One region of the Scandinavium manionii genome, then DNA from elsewhere that is predicted to be linked to it. Evidence: predicted binding sites of a transcription regulator. Region 1 holds the regulator's gene; the other holds the start of a gene.
The links. Region 1 encodes CRP, which controls carbon source genes, mostly activating them, when cyclic AMP is high. Its sites were predicted from a motif close to ATGTGANNNNNNTCACAT; they were not measured.
Positions count from the first base shown of each region.

Region 1 (7,578 bases):
GGAGAAACGCATTCCCGCCTGGCTCACTCGTTGGTTAGGAACCCCGTTATGATTATTCCCTGGCAAGATCTGGCTCCCGAAACGCTCGATAGCCTGATTGAAAGCTTTGTATTGCGCGAGGGCACCGATTATGGTGAACATGAACGTTCGCTTGAAGACAAGGTCGCCGACGTAAAACAACAATTGAAAAGCGGGGATGTCGTTCTGGTGTGGTCCGAACTGCACGAGACGGTCAACATCATGCCTCGTACCCAATTCCACGGCTGACTATCATAAAAACCATTGCTTATGCAGGGAGTTGTTAGCTATGTCTGCCAAACATCCGGTGATCGCCGTAACCGGCTCCAGCGGGGCGGGAACCACCACCACCAGTCTCGCCTTCCGTAAAATCTTTGCTCAGCTCAATCTCACTGCCGCCGAAGTAGAAGGCGACAGCTTCCACCGTTACACGCGTCCTGAAATGGACATGGCTATCCGCAAAGCGCGCGATATGGGCCGTCACATCAGCTATTTTGGGCCTGATGCCAACGACTTTGGCCTGCTGGAAAATACGTTTATGACCTACGGTCAGAACGGAACCGGACAATCGCGCAAGTATTTGCACACCTACGATGAAGCCGTTCCGTGGAATCAGGTGCCGGGAACCTTCACGCCGTGGCAGCCGTTGCCTGAACCAACCGACGTGCTGTTTTATGAAGGCCTGCACGGCGGCGTCGTGACCCCGCAAAATGACGTCGCGAAACACGTCGATTTACTGGTGGGCGTGGTGCCAATTGTTAACCTTGAGTGGATCCAGAAGCTGACCCGCGATACCAGCGAGCGCGGTCACTCACGCGAAGCGGTGATGGATTCAGTGGTGCGTTCGATGGAAGATTACATTAACTACATTACGCCGCAATTCTCCCGGACGCATATCAACTTCCAGCGTGTGCCGACCGTCGACACCTCCAACCCGTTTGCGGCAAAGGGCATTCCGTCACTGGATGAGAGCTTTGTGGTTATCCATTTCCAGAATCTGGGCGATATTGATTTCCCCTGGCTGTTGGCGATGTTGCAGGGTTCTTTCATTTCTCACATGAACACGTTGGTGGTACCAGGCGGGAAAATGGGGCTGGCGATGGAATTGATTATGTCACCGCTGGTCGAGCGGTTGATGGAAGGCAAAAAGATCGGTTAACGTTTTTGCCGGATGGCGCGTTGCTTATCCGGCCTTACGCCCGGTCAGCACAGCGCCACCGGGCAGTACTCTTACCCTTCGATCACTTCAAACGAATGGGTAATCTTCGCCGCTTTTTCCAGCATCAACGCTACAGAGCAGTATTTCTCCGCAGACAAATCTACCGCACGCGACACTGCAGCGTCTTTCAGGTCTTTACCGGTCACAATGAAGTGCAAATTGATGTGGGTGAACAAGCGTGGCGCTTCTTCGCGACGCTCGGAAGTCAGCTTCACTTCGCAGTCGGTCACGTCATGACGGCCTTTTTGCAGAATAGACACCACGTCAATCGCGCTGCAACCACCCGCGGCCATCAGTACCATTTCCATCGGGCTTGGGGCTTTATCGCCAGAGTTACCATCCATCATAATCTGGTGGCCAGAAGCTGACTCACCCAGGAAGGTTAACCCCTCAACCCATTTCACACGCGCTTGCATATTTGTTAACTCCAGAGTAGCAATTTTCCTGACAGATTACGCGCACATAACAATTCTCGCAACGGAAGGCGACGCGCATCATGCTGAAGCGAGACACCAGGAGACAGGCGACAAAAGCTATGCTAAAACAGTCGGGCTGCTACAGTAATACATTGAAGTAATGCGTGTATGCAGAGAACATCACATTACAGGCTGCAGTAAAATCCGACAGCCGACTTCCCAGGCACAGGGAAGGATACGATTGCAAAGCCAGTGGCAGTGTCGTGTCTGCCATTGGAGACAGCTTATAACAGAGGATAACCGCGCATGGTGCTTGGCAAACCGCAAACAGACCCTACCCTTGAATGGTTCTTGTCTCATTGCCATATTCATAAGTACCCATCGAAGAGCACGCTGATTCACCAGGGTGAAAAAGCAGAAACGCTGTACTACATCGTGAAAGGTTCTGTTGCAGTACTCATCAAGGATGAAGAAGGTAAAGAGATGATCCTCTCTTACCTCAACCAGGGCGATTTCATCGGTGAGCTTGGCCTGTTCGAAGAAGGTCAGGAGCGTAGTGCCTGGGTTCGGGCGAAAACCGCTTGTGAAGTGGCAGAAATTTCTTATAAAAAATTCCGTCAGCTTATCCAGGTGAACCCGGATATCCTGATGCGCCTCTCTTCTCAGATGGCAAATCGTCTGCAGGTCACCTCTGAAAAAGTAGGCAACCTGGCATTCCTCGACGTCACCGGCCGTATCGCGCAGACGCTGCTGAATCTGGCGAAACAGCCTGATGCAATGACCCACCCGGACGGTATGCAAATTAAAATTACCCGTCAGGAAATCGGTCAGATCGTCGGCTGCTCCCGCGAAACCGTTGGCCGCATTCTAAAAATGCTCGAAGATCAGAACCTGATCTCCGCCCACGGTAAAACTATCGTGGTTTACGGTACCCGCTAAGCTAGCTGAACGGCGTATTGCCCCTGCAGTACGCCGTTTTTGTCTCTTCCCCGATGTGGCGCAGGCTGATTTATCACCCGGAAATTAACTATGCACTGCGGCAAACGCTGGTGTTATGTACCCCCGTGGCTATCGGTCTGGTGCTCGGTTACCTCAAGTACGGTCTGCTGTTCTCGTTAGTCCCCGCCTGCTGCAACATTGCCGGGCTGGACACACCGCATAAACGTTTCTTCAAACGCCTGATTATTGGCGGCTCGCTGTTTGCGGGCTGTAGCCTCGCAGTTCAACTGCTGCTGGCGCACACCGTGCCTTTACCGCTGATCCTGACCGGGCTGGCGCTGCTGCTCGGCGTCACCGCAGAAATCAGTTCGCTTCACGCCCGATTACTGCCCGCCTCGCTCATTGCGGCCATCTTTACGCTCAGCCTTGCGGGGAATATGCCGGTCTGGGAACCGCTGCTCATCTACGCCCTCGGCACACTATGGTATGGCTTGTTCAACTGGTTCTGGTTCTGGATGTGGCGCGAACAGCCGCTACGTGAATCCCTGAGCCTGCTGTATCGGCAGCTGGCCGATTACTGTGAAGCCAAATACAGCCTGCTGACTCAACACACCGATCCGGAAAAAGCACTGCCGCCGTTGCTCAGCCGCCAGCAGAAAGCAGTCGACCTGATTACCCAGTGCTATCAACAAATGCACATGCTGGCCGCCAATCAGAATCACGAATATAAGCGCCTGCTGCGCGCCTTCCAGATTGGCCTCGATTTGCAGGAGCACATTTCCGTCAGCCTGCACCAACCCGCCGAAGTCCAAAAACTGGTTGAACGCAGCCACGCCGAAGCGGTGATCCGCTGGAATGCACAGACCATTGCGGCGCGCCTGCGTGTGATGGCGGATGACATTCTCTACCACCGATTTCCACAGCGTTTCAACATGGACAAGCAGATTGGCGCGCTGGAAAAAATTGCACGTCAGCATCCGGATAATCCGGTCGGGCAGTTCTGTGCCTGGCACTTCAGCCGAATCGCTCGCGTGCTGCGCCTTCAGCGACCGCTCTATCCACGCAACCTGATGGCCGATAACGAACGTCGCCTGCCGCTGTTTGCCGCGCTGAAAAGCTATCTGTCGCTAAAATCCCCGGCGTTGCGCAGTGCGGCGCGAATCAGCGTCATGCTGAGTATCGCCAGCCTGATGGGCGCGGCGCTGCATCTGCCGAAACCGTACTGGATCCTGATGACCGTTCTGCTGGTCACGCAAAACGGCTACGGCGCAACGCGGGTCAGGATTTTCCACCGCGCAGCGGGCACGCTTGCCGGGTTGGTGATAGCCGCAGGCACGCTGCACTTTCACGTGCCGGAAGGCTACACGCTGGCATCAATGTTAGTCATCACCCTGGCGAGCTACCTGATCATTCGCAAGAGCTACGGCTGGGCAACGGTCGGCTTTACGGTCACTGCGGTGTACACCATTCAGCTGCTGACCCTGAACGGTGAACATTTCATTCTGGCCCGTTTTGTCGACACGGTGATTGGCTGTCTGATTGCCTTCGGCGGGATGGTCTGGCTTTGGCCACAGTGGCAAAGCGGGCTGTTACGCAAAAACGCACAGCAGGCGCTGGAAGCGGATCAGGAGGCTATCCGACTGATTCTCAGCAACGATCCTCAGGCTCCAACGCTGGCCTATCAGCGGATGCGGGTGAATCAGGCGCACAACGCGCTGTTCAACTCGCTGAACCAGGCGATGCAGGAGCCCGGCTTTAACTCGCATTATCTGGCAGACATGAAGCTGTGGGTCACGCACAGCCAGTTTATCGTCGAACACATCAACGCGATGACGACGCTGGCGCGCGAGCACAACATGCTGACTGAAGATTTGGCCGAACGCTATTTGCAGTCCTGCGAGATTGCTCTGCAGCGCTGCCAGCAGCGACTGGAGTATGACGAGCCGGGGGGAAGTGGCGATGCGAATATCATGGAATCGCCGGAGGCGCTCTCCCACGGACCGTTAAGCACCGTGGAACAGCATTTACAACGCATTCTGGGCCATCTGAATTCGATGCACACCATCTCGTCAGTGGCCTGGCGCCAGCGCCCACATCACGGTAGCTGGCTTAAACGTCAGGCATAAACCGTCAGCCGACTATCTTCTTCACGGCTGCCGCAAAGCGCACCATCCCTTCATCGATATCCGCGTCTTCCACCACCAGCGACGGCGCAAAGCGCATTACGTCAGGCCCGGCATTCAACACCATCACGCCCTCATGAGCAGCAGCGTGCAGGAAATCACGAGCGCGACCTTTGTACTGTGGTTTCAGCTCGGCACCAATCAGCAGCCCCATGCCGCGAACATCGCTGAACACATCAAATTCCGCATCAATTTTCTGCAAATGCTTCACAAAACGTTCGCGTTTGGCGTTCACGCCGCCCAGTACTTCCGGCGTATTGATGATATCAAACGCCGCTCCGGCTACCGCACATGCCAGCGGATTCCCGCCGTAGGTAGAGCCGTGAGAACCAACATGGAACGCGCTGGCAATCTCTTCCGTGGTCAGCACCACGCTTACCGGGAAACCGCCACCCAGCGCTTTAGCACTGGTCAGGATATCCGGCGTCACGCCATAATACTGGTAGGCGAACAGCGAACCGGTACGCCCCATGCCACTCTGCACTTCGTCAAAGACCAGCAGCGCCTGGTGTTCATCACACAGTTCACGTAGCCCTTTGAGGAATTCCGGGGTCGCCGCCAGCACGCCGCCTTCACCCTGGATGGGCTCAACCACTACCGCACAGGTGTGATCGTCCATCACGGCTTTCACCGCATGCAGATCGTTAAACGGAACGTGGATGATATCCGCTGGCTTTGGCCCAAAGCCGTCGGAGTATTTTGCCTGTCCGCCCACGGAAACCGTGAAGAATGAGCGGCCGTGGAACGCATTATTGAAAGCAATGATTTTGCTTTTATACGGGCTGTGGCGCGTGGAAGCGTAATGACGCGCCAGTTTGAACGCGGTTTCGTTGGCTTCGGTACCGGAGTTCATGAACACCACACGCTCGGCAAACGTCGAGGCCACCAGCTTACGCCCCAGCTTCAACGCCGGTTCGTTGGTAAACACATTGCTGGTGTGCCACAGGGTTTCGCCCTGGCTTTTCAGCGCCTCAACCAGTGCCGGGTGGCAATGCCCCAGCGCCGTCACCGCAATACCGCCCGCAAAATCAACGTACTCTTTACCTTGCTGATCCCACACGCGACTGCCGTTGCCTTTCACCGGAATAAAATCCGCCGGGGCATAAATGGGCAGGATCACTTCATCAAATGTGGCACGGGTAATTGCAGCCTGTTCAGTCGCCATGATAATCCTCTTACGCAGCAATGATTATGAAATAATAATCACAAAATATGCATAATAAATCACTTCATGGCAAGATGAATTATCGCTTGAGGAAGTTTTTTAGAAGTTGATGCCCCTGCTCGCTAAGGATACTTTCCGGGTGAAACTGCACCCCTTCCAGGTCCCATTCGCGATGGAGAATCCCCATAATTTCGCCCGTTTCGCTCAGCGCAGTGATGTCAAATTCCGCAGGCAACGTGGGCGGGTCAATGACCAGAGAGTGATAGCGCGTAACGGTGAGAGGATTATTCAGTCCGCCGAATACGCCTGCGCCGGTATGCGTCACCGGGGAAGTTTTGCCATGCATGACTTTTGCCGCCCGCACGATAGTGGCGCCAAAAACCTGGGCGATGGCCTGATGACCGAGGCAAACGCCGAGGATTGGGATTTTGCCCGCGTAAAGACGAATCACATCGAGTGAAATCCCGGACTCATCTGGCGTGCAGGGGCCGGGGGAAATCACGATTTTATCAGGAGACAACCGGGCGACTTCATCCAGCGTGATGTCATCGTTTCGCCTGACCTGCACCTCGGCACCCAGCTCGCAAAAGTACTGGTAAAGATTCCAGGTGAACGAATCGTAGTTATCAATAAGCAGGATCATAGCGGCTCCGGTGACAGCAAACCGCGCTATTCTACTCAGTTTCCTGCGCTTCGCTCACCACTTTAGTGAACAGCGTCATCAACGGCTGTAAATCACCCATCGTCCCGCTCTGGTTCGCCTGACTCCACGTTTGCGGGTCGACTACGCTCCAGTCCAGCACGTAGCCCGCGTGGATCGCCAGCTGCTCGAAGAACACGCGCTGCGCCCGGCCACTGCCGACAAAGAACGGATGCAACACATTAATTTCACAGTAATAGTGCGCCAGGCGCTTAATGAACTCTTCTTTGGGAAGTGCGACGAGGTAATGCTCATCTTCCAGCGCCTGCATCAGGTCGTTGCCTTCGTTTTCGATGTATTCGAAATGGCAGAAACGGGTATCACCCTTGGAAATATCAACCTCACGCAGTTCTCCTGCCCAATCCCAGGCATCCTGGAAAAGCTGCTGGTGAATAGCGCATAACCACGGCAAACCGCGATGCAGTGGACCAAGCTCAAGCGTGGCGACTCGCTGTGCAAAGAGCGCGTCCTGTGCGTGGGGTTCGGGCACGTCCAGCCGACAACTGGCCTCAAACGAGCGACCACGCCGCTGTTCCCATAGACGAATTTTTTGCTTATCGGTGAGCTTTTTCATCTGGACCTCCCTGACAGTTCCGCTTTTGCCACAAGTATAAGCAGCAATTTCGGGTTATGCAGGAAGGCCCGAGTCAGGAAGGATTACGGCAGGACTTTCGCAGAGAGGATAACGACCGGTTTTGTCGGCACATTCTGGTAAGGGCCGACGTCATGGGAAGCCACCTGGGAAATTTTGTCGGCAACGTCCATGCCTTTCACAACTTTACCAAACACCGCATATCCAAAATCACGCTGGCCGTGGTCGAGGAACGCATTGTCTGCGACGTTGATGAAGAACTGGCTGGTTGCGCTGTCTTTGTCGGCAGTACGCGCCATGGAAACGGTGCCGCGGGTGTTACGCAGGCCATTGTCGCCTTCATTTT
Region 1 is NZ_JALIGC010000037.1:393,468-401,045, reverse strand. It holds gene MUU51_RS11625 (hydrolase) at 1-52, shown strand, start outside; gene MUU51_RS11620 (YheU family protein) at 49-267, shown strand; gene MUU51_RS11615 (phosphoribulokinase) at 308-1,177, shown strand; gene MUU51_RS11610 (OsmC family protein) at 1,249-1,653, opposite strand; gene crp (cAMP-activated global transcriptional regulator CRP) at 1,960-2,592, shown strand; gene MUU51_RS11600 (YccS/YhfK family putative transporter) at 2,646-4,718, shown strand; gene argD (bifunctional acetylornithine/succinyldiaminopimelate transaminase) at 4,723-5,940, opposite strand; gene pabA (aminodeoxychorismate synthase component 2) at 6,020-6,583, opposite strand; gene MUU51_RS11585 (putative adenosine monophosphate-protein transferase Fic) at 6,615-7,214, opposite strand; gene ppiA (peptidylprolyl isomerase A) at 7,298-7,578, opposite strand, start outside.

Region 2 (7,578 bases), on a different contig from region 1:
AACCACTGTGAGTGCACTGACCATTCTTTCTGTTCTTTCTTTTGGCGCTTTCGCCGCTGATTCGATCAATGCGGATCAGGCAGCAAATCGCGAAGCTATCGGCACCGTTTCCGTCGGCGCAGTCGGTTCTTCCCCAATGGACATGCACGACATGCTGAATCAGAAAGCGCAGGAAAAAGGGGCATCCTCTTACCGCGTAATCGAAGCACGTAGCGGCGACCATTGGCACGCAACGGCTGAGCTGTACAAATAAGTTTTATTGAGAGTCGGTACGAAACAAACATGTCACAACGCGGCACCAGGCATAAAAAAAGCAGTTCAAACCTTCTCGCCGCGCAGTCTATGAATCAGGAGTAAAGATTATGAAAAGCGCAATGATTATCGCAACACTGGGCCTGGCATCGGTTCTTTCCTTTAGCGCAGGCGCAGCAGTACATCAGATTAGTGCAGAGCAGGCACAGAGCATGCAATCCCTGGGTACCGTTTCTGTTTCACAGGTAGGCAGCGCCCCAATGGATATGCGTCATGAACTGGCAGCGAAAGCCGAGAAAGAAGGCGCCAGCAGCTACCGCATTATCGAAGCCCGTAGCGGCGACACCTGGCATGCCACTGCCGAGCTGTACAAATAAACCCTCGTCGTCTTAATTGACGACTTGCCCCCGCCTGTCGGGGGCTTTTTTATTGATGACGTACATTGAATCGCAGCATCCCTTCCAGCTCTTCCTCCGCCTCATCAAACAACAGAATTAATGCCCCGTAGCGCCGACGCTGCTTCTCTTCCAGATGAACAAATTCAATTTCCAACGGCAAGGGCAGCTGACTGCCGGTGACCACTTCCCAGAGAGAGTCCAAATCGCGAATGGCCGTACCGCTCAGCGCAAAAGTGCGGGTAAACTCACGATAGAAATCGTTCTGAGTACCTATTTCATTAAAATCAAAGGTATAGGTTTTCATGCATTCCCCCGCCTCTTTCCTGCCCGGGCGACAATCGCCACCCGGGCTCCGGCTTACAATCCCCCCAGATGCAGGGTTTTCACTTCCAGAAACTCTTCCAGCCCCAGGACCGAACCTTCACGGCCCAGCCCGGACTCTTTAACGCCGCCAAACGGCCCTAATTCTGTCGATACAGCGCATTCGTTAATCCCGATCATGCCGCTTTCCAGTGCCTGCGATACGCGGAACACGCGCTGCAGATTTTGAGTATAGAAGTAAGCCGCCAGACCAAACGGGGTATTGTTCGCCCGCTGAATCACTTCCTCTTCGCTGGTGAATCGGAAGCAGGCTGCTACCGGCCCAAACGTCTCTTCCTGCGCAAGCTGCATATTGTCGCTGCAATCACCCAGTACCGTTGGCTGCCAGAAGTTGCCGCCGAGCGCATGCAGTTTTCCCCCCGCCAGCACGCTGGCCCCTTTCGCGACCGCATCTTCCACGTGCTCGCGTACTTTTTTCACGGCGGAAGGTTCAATCATCGGCCCGACGACTATGCCGTCGTCCATGCCGTTTCCGACCTTAAGCGCATTGACCGCCTCGGTAAGCCTGTGGGTGAAATCGTTATAGACCTTTTCATGAATATAGAAGCGATTAACGCTGACGCACACCTGCCCGGCGTTGCGGAATTTATTGGCTATCGCCCCTTTTACCGCTGCGTCGATATCCGCATCGTCAAAAACGATATAGGGCGCGTTACCACCAAGCTCCATCGACACTTTTTTCATGGTTTCTGCGGCATTGCGCATCAACGTTTTACCGACCGCCGTTGAGCCGGTGAAGGAGATTTTACGCACTTCGTGGCTCGCCATAATCGCGTCGCTGATTTCCTGAGTCGTCCCTGCGACCGCATTCAGCACGCCATCAGGCACGCCCGCTTTCTTCGCCAGCTGGAGCAACGCAAAGGCGCTGAGTGGCGTGTTATTCGCGGGTTTGATGACACCGGTACAGCCCGCCGCCAGCGCCGGACCGAGTTTGCGGGTCAGCATCGCCATTGGGAAGTTCCACGGAGTAATTGCCGCCACGACGCCGATCGGTTCGCGGGTGGCCAGAATGCGTGACCCCGGTTTGGCGGGAGGGATAATTTCGCCGTTGGCACGTTTACCTTGTTCAGCGAACCACTGAATGAAGCTCGCCGCATATTCCACTTCACCTTCGGCCTCTTTTAGCGGCTTGCCCTGCTCGGTGGTCATCAGTCTGCCGAGCCAGGCTTTGTTTTCGATGATCAGCTGATACCAGCGATACAGAATTTCTGAGCGCTCTTTGGCGGTTTTCGCACGCCAGAGCGGGAAGGCTTTGCTCGCCGCCGCGATGGCGGCTTCGGTTTCCTGCTTCCCGGCTTTCGCGACCCTGGCGATCGTTTCGCCGGTTGCCGGGTTTACCACGTCGAAGGTGGTTTCAAGCGTTTTCCATATTCCGTCGACCAGATATCCGGTCTGAAAAAGTTCGTTATCCTGAAGTGTCTGCATGGTCATAGTTGTCCCCTGACGGTGATGTCCTGTGATAACAGTTAAGTATAGCCATAAAAAAACCGACGCTTTTGCGTCGGTTTCTGGGTTAACTCACCGTGAGCGCATGCTGATATTTCCTCAGCATCCCCACCAGCCGATTGACCGGTTCGGTGACCTGAGGCGACGCCTGCCAGATAACCAGTTTTTCCTGGTACACATCCAGTTCTTCCAGCAAGCGGTCAAAGTAACGGCGCCGTTTATCATCGTTGCTGGCTGAAATGAGCTTATCCGCCGTACGACGCAGCTGGCGGTGGAATGCCGAAAGGTCGTCGTTAACCGGTACTGGCGCGTCACGCAGGCGCTGGTGCGCAATAATCAGCGTCAAGGCCAGGCGGAATTTGGCAAGATCGCCCGGGTATTTGTTCAGCAGTAAAAACAGCTGCTGGTACAGGGCGGGCAGATGGTTCTCATTGCGGCGGGCGGTGTTGGTCGTCAGGGAGGATACGGCGGCCGATACAAACTGATTCAGCAGCACGCGTCCGGTCCGAGCCTGGGAGTTATCACGCACCAGTAAGATAATCATCAACGCCAGGAAGCAGCCCACCAGCTGGCCAAGCGCGCTGTCGAGGAACTGGCTGAAATGGAAAGTCATCGGGTTATCCAGCACCAGAATGTTGATGGTGGACGCCAGCGTACCGAGCGAGCCCAGCCGCCGTTTCTGCACTTCAATCCCAATAAAGAACGCCAGCACAGCGAGGCTGATACACAACAACAGCATACTTTGTTGGGTCGACGGCAGGACGACCAGGAAGTAAAACGCGCCAATCGGCAGCGCGGCAATGGTGCCGTACAGGAAGTCGATCCCCGCCATTTTAGGGTTAGGCAGACGCATTGCCAGCGAGGTCACCACGGCAATCATCACCATGGCACCGCTGCCGGATGTCCAGCCGGTCCACAGCCAGAACACCGTGCCCAGCGCACAGGAAAGCGTGGTACGCCAGAAGTTGACCATCGCATGGTGGCGCTCCGCGGATTCCACCTTCACCACCACTTCGCCCTGCAAAATCTCTTCTTCCCGGGCGCTGATTTTTGCGTTACCCACTACGCCACGTTTAAGCAGCTGATAACGTGTCGCGGCGCCAATCCAGCTGTATAAGGTAATCGGTGTGTCGTGCTCACCAGTCCAGGAAAGAATGCGGCGCATGCGTTTCAGTTGCTTATGCACGTCCTGCACCGTTTCGACAGGCTGGTCGAACATTTCGCGCCAGGCGGGCGTGATTAAATCTGGGCGGAAGTTTTGAATCAGATAGGTTTCACAGGCCTGAGTTATCAGCGTCAAAGAGAGCGTATTCAGCGCTTTCAGACGTCGATTGGCGCGCACCCAGCGGGAAGATTCCATGTGCAGGTTACTACGCATTCCTTCCAGAGCCTGCGTCCGGCGCACCAGTCCGCCCCAGGCGGCGTCAACTTCTTCGCTGTCACCGTGGCGAATACAAAGCTGCATCAACTGATATTGAGCAACCAATAATGCATCAAGCTCCCGGTCGATCTCTTGTTTAATCGACCGTGGGGAAAACAGCAGATCGGCGACGATCGCACAGACAATCCCGATCACAATCTCGCTGCAACGCTCGACGGCAAACTGCGGCGACAGCAGCGGTTCGTTCTGAATGGTGATGATAATGATCAACGCCGTGTAGCCCGCCAGGCCCCAGGCATAGGAGTTCTCCACTTTCACCAGTGAAGACACCCAGGTACAGAAACCCGCCCACAGACAGCACACCATCACCATCACTAACGGGGCGCGGATCATGCCGATGATCATCACCAGCGCGGCGATACAGCCGATAAACGTTCCGCAAATACGTAGCATTCCGCGGTAACGGATTGCTCCAGAATAAGGTTCGCCCCCGGCGGCAAACGCCGGACCCGCCGCTACAATTGCGGCTGTCAGTACCGCCCAGCGCGGGGTTTCAAGCTGAAAGTGAAAGCCGATAAACAGGGCCAGCACAATCGCGCAGGCCAGTTTGATAGCAAAACGCAGGTGTTGATCGGCAATAGAGAAAATGCCCATAGCGATTAACCGAACTCACGCAGACGCATACCTAACTTCTGGAAGAAGGAGGCCTTCTGCGTGTCTCTGTCTTTCGCACCGGTGATGATTACCGTGGCAGTGGTGCCCGCAGGCCATAGGTTGCCCTGCTGTTGGTCGAGGCGAATACGCACCGGCACACGCTGCGCCAGTCGCACCCATTCAAGGTTGGAATCGATGGTCGCCATTCCTTTTACATCGCTGCTGCTGCTGGCGTTAGTCACACCTGCTGCAATGCTGTCGACGGTGCCTTTGATAACTTTGGTGCTGCCTAACGGGGTAATTTCCGCGCGATAGCCTGGGCGCACGCCTTCCAGTTTGGTCTCTTCCATATAGGCCATAACGTAGAAGCTTTCTTTTTTCACCAGCGCCACAGCGGTCGACCCGCGGGTAATAAATTCACCGCTGTACACGTTCAGGTTAGTCACCCAGCCATCGGCCGGAGCGCGAATGACGGTACGTTCGAGGTCAAGACGGGCCAAATCGCGGGTGGCCTGCGCTTTCGCTAACTGATGTTGAACGGTTTGTAAGAGGTTGTTGGCCTGGTCAATCTCTTCGCGAGACATGGCCATGGTGCCTAACTGGTTACGGCGTCCGGCTTCACGACGTTTTTCTGACGCCAGCACCTGATAGTACGCCACGTCGGCGTCGGCTTCTTCGAGCGCTTTTTGGTAACGCGGCTGATCGATAGTGAACAGTACCTGATTTTTGCGAACCAGTTGGTTATCCTTCACATTCACATCCGTGATAAGCCCTGCCACGTCCGGCGCAATGGCCACAACATCGGCGCTGAAGCGTGCATCACGCGTCCACGGCGATTCGGTGTAATAAACCCACGCACGGAAAATTGCGATAAATGCCAGCACCACCAAAATCAACGTGATAGCGGTACGGGATATTTTTCTTGTTAGTGTTTTCACAGCGACCTCAGACGAACAAACGCGATATCAGGTAGAACAAACAGCAATACAGCGCGGTATTAAAAAGCGCGGGATGCCAGACGAAGTCATAGATCCCAGTGGGGACCAGCACCCGACGCAACAGCCAGAATATGGCCAGCGACAACAGCAGCTCGACGAAGATCGGCGGGAATGAGAGGCCGAAAATCACGATGACGGGAAACAGACTCATGTTGACCTTGATTAAGAGAGTGCAGGTGAGAGTAACGAGCTTTACTTATTTAGCTAACAGTATATTAACGTAACTTATATATCCCGATCTATATTATGTGATACAAATCACTTTTAAGTCAGAGTGAACAATGGAACGATTAAAACGCATGTCGGTTTTCGCCAAAGTCGTGGAACTGGGTTCCTTTACGGCTGCGGCGAGACAGCTCGAAATGAGCGTATCGTCGATAAGTCAGACCGTCTCAAAGCTGGAAAACGAACTGCAGGTAAAGCTGCTGAACCGCAGTACCCGCAGCATTGGGCTGACAGAAGCCGGGAAAATCTACTATCAGGGCTGTCGGCGAATGCTGCACGAAGCCCAGGACGTACACGAACAGCTTTACGCCTTTAACAACACACCGATTGGTACACTGCGCGTGGGCTGTTCTTCAACTATGGCACAAAATGTCCTCGCCATGATCACCTCTGAGATGCTCAAAGAGTACCCGGATCTGTCAGTAAATCTGGTAACGGGTATTCCGGCTCCGGACCTCATTGCGGATGGTCTGGATCTGGTGATCCGCGTTGGCGCATTGCAGGATTCTGGCCTTTTCTCCCGCCGTCTCGGCTCGATGCCCATGGTATTGTGCGCAGCCAAAAGCTACTTACAGCAGGCAGGCACGCCCGAGAAACCCGCAGATCTCGCCAGTCATTCCTGGCTGGAATACAGCATCCGTCCCTACAATGAATTTGAACTGATCGCCCCGGAAGGCTTATCCACCAAGCTTATCCCGCAGGGACGCTTTGTCACCAACGATCCGATGACGCTGAACCGTTGGCTTACCGCCGGCGCCGGGATCGCCTTCGTGCCGCTGATGTGGGTGATCAACGAGATCAACCATGGCGAGCTGGAGATCTTGCTGCCGCGCTACCAATCCGATCCACGTCCGGTGTATGCCGTCTACACAGAAAAAGACAAACTGCCGCTGAAGGTGCAGGTGTGTATTAACTACCTGACCGATTATTTTGTCGATGTGGCCAATCGTTTTCAGGGCATCAAAGGGCGGGGGAAAAACTAAGGTACCTGCTCAGGCTCGGCGTCCGATATGAGATGTGTGACGTCGCTAAGGGGGCCAATCCGGACTTCGCTCGAACGGTTGAACTTACTTTTGTCCATCAGCAGCAAAGACTGCGAAGCTCTTTTGAGTAGTAGCGATTTAAAGCTGGCGTTGTGTCCGCTCGGGTCCCACATCACGCCGCTGCGATCGACCCCTTCGCAAGAGAAAATAAACAGATCGATCTCCAGCGTTTTCAGCTGAGATATCAACGCCGGATTGACGTAATAACCATACTGGCGCTGAAGCTCTCCGCCGGAACTGATCAACCGGATCCGCTCGCGTTTGCCGAGTTCCATACAGACTGGATGACTATTGGTAAACACCGTCAGCGGAATGTCCGGCAGCTGGCGCGCCAACAGCCAACAGGTCGAACTGGCGTCCAGCGCAATCGTCATACCTTCGTCTATCCAGGCCAGCGCGTGCCGGGCGATATCAGATTTGTGGGCATAGTGGCTTTTCAGTCGGGCGTGGAAAGGCGCTTCGTTGTCCTGGTGATTACGGCGAATAGCTCGCGCGCGCCCGTGGCTGCGCTGAATGTGTCCCTGCTGCTGGAGTTCACTTAAATCACGACGCACCGTTTCTTTGCTGACGCCGAGTACGGCGGCCAGTTCATCGGTGGTCAGGCTGTGGGATTGGGCGAGAAGAGTGACAATGTGCTGATGGCGAGCGACCTTCATCAGTGGTCTCCGTCATTGAAACAATCAATAAGGAAAATCAATTAATTGATTTTCGGCTGCTAATCTAAAGAAGGAAAAACCACGCTTTTTCCTTCTTTAATCGCAACTATATGCCCGCACGAAGCGGGCACAGAAATTATGCGG
Region 2 is NZ_JALIGC010000036.1:353,635-361,212, forward strand. It holds gene yhcN (peroxide/acid stress response protein YhcN) at 1-253, shown strand, start outside; gene yhcN (peroxide/acid stress response protein YhcN) at 363-629, shown strand; gene MUU51_RS09600 (barstar family protein) at 679-954, opposite strand; gene MUU51_RS09605 (NAD-dependent succinate-semialdehyde dehydrogenase) at 1,008-2,462, opposite strand; gene aaeB (p-hydroxybenzoic acid efflux pump subunit AaeB) at 2,545-4,512, opposite strand; gene aaeA (p-hydroxybenzoic acid efflux pump subunit AaeA) at 4,518-5,450, opposite strand; gene aaeX (p-hydroxybenzoic acid efflux pump operon protein AaeX) at 5,458-5,661, opposite strand; gene aaeR (HTH-type transcriptional activator AaeR) at 5,792-6,718, shown strand; gene fucR (L-fucose operon activator) at 6,715-7,434, opposite strand; gene tldD (metalloprotease TldD) at 7,571-7,578, opposite strand, start outside.
Region 2: a site for CRP is predicted at 5,757-5,774, ahead of aaeR (HTH-type transcriptional activator AaeR). Genes of this name have one in related genera too.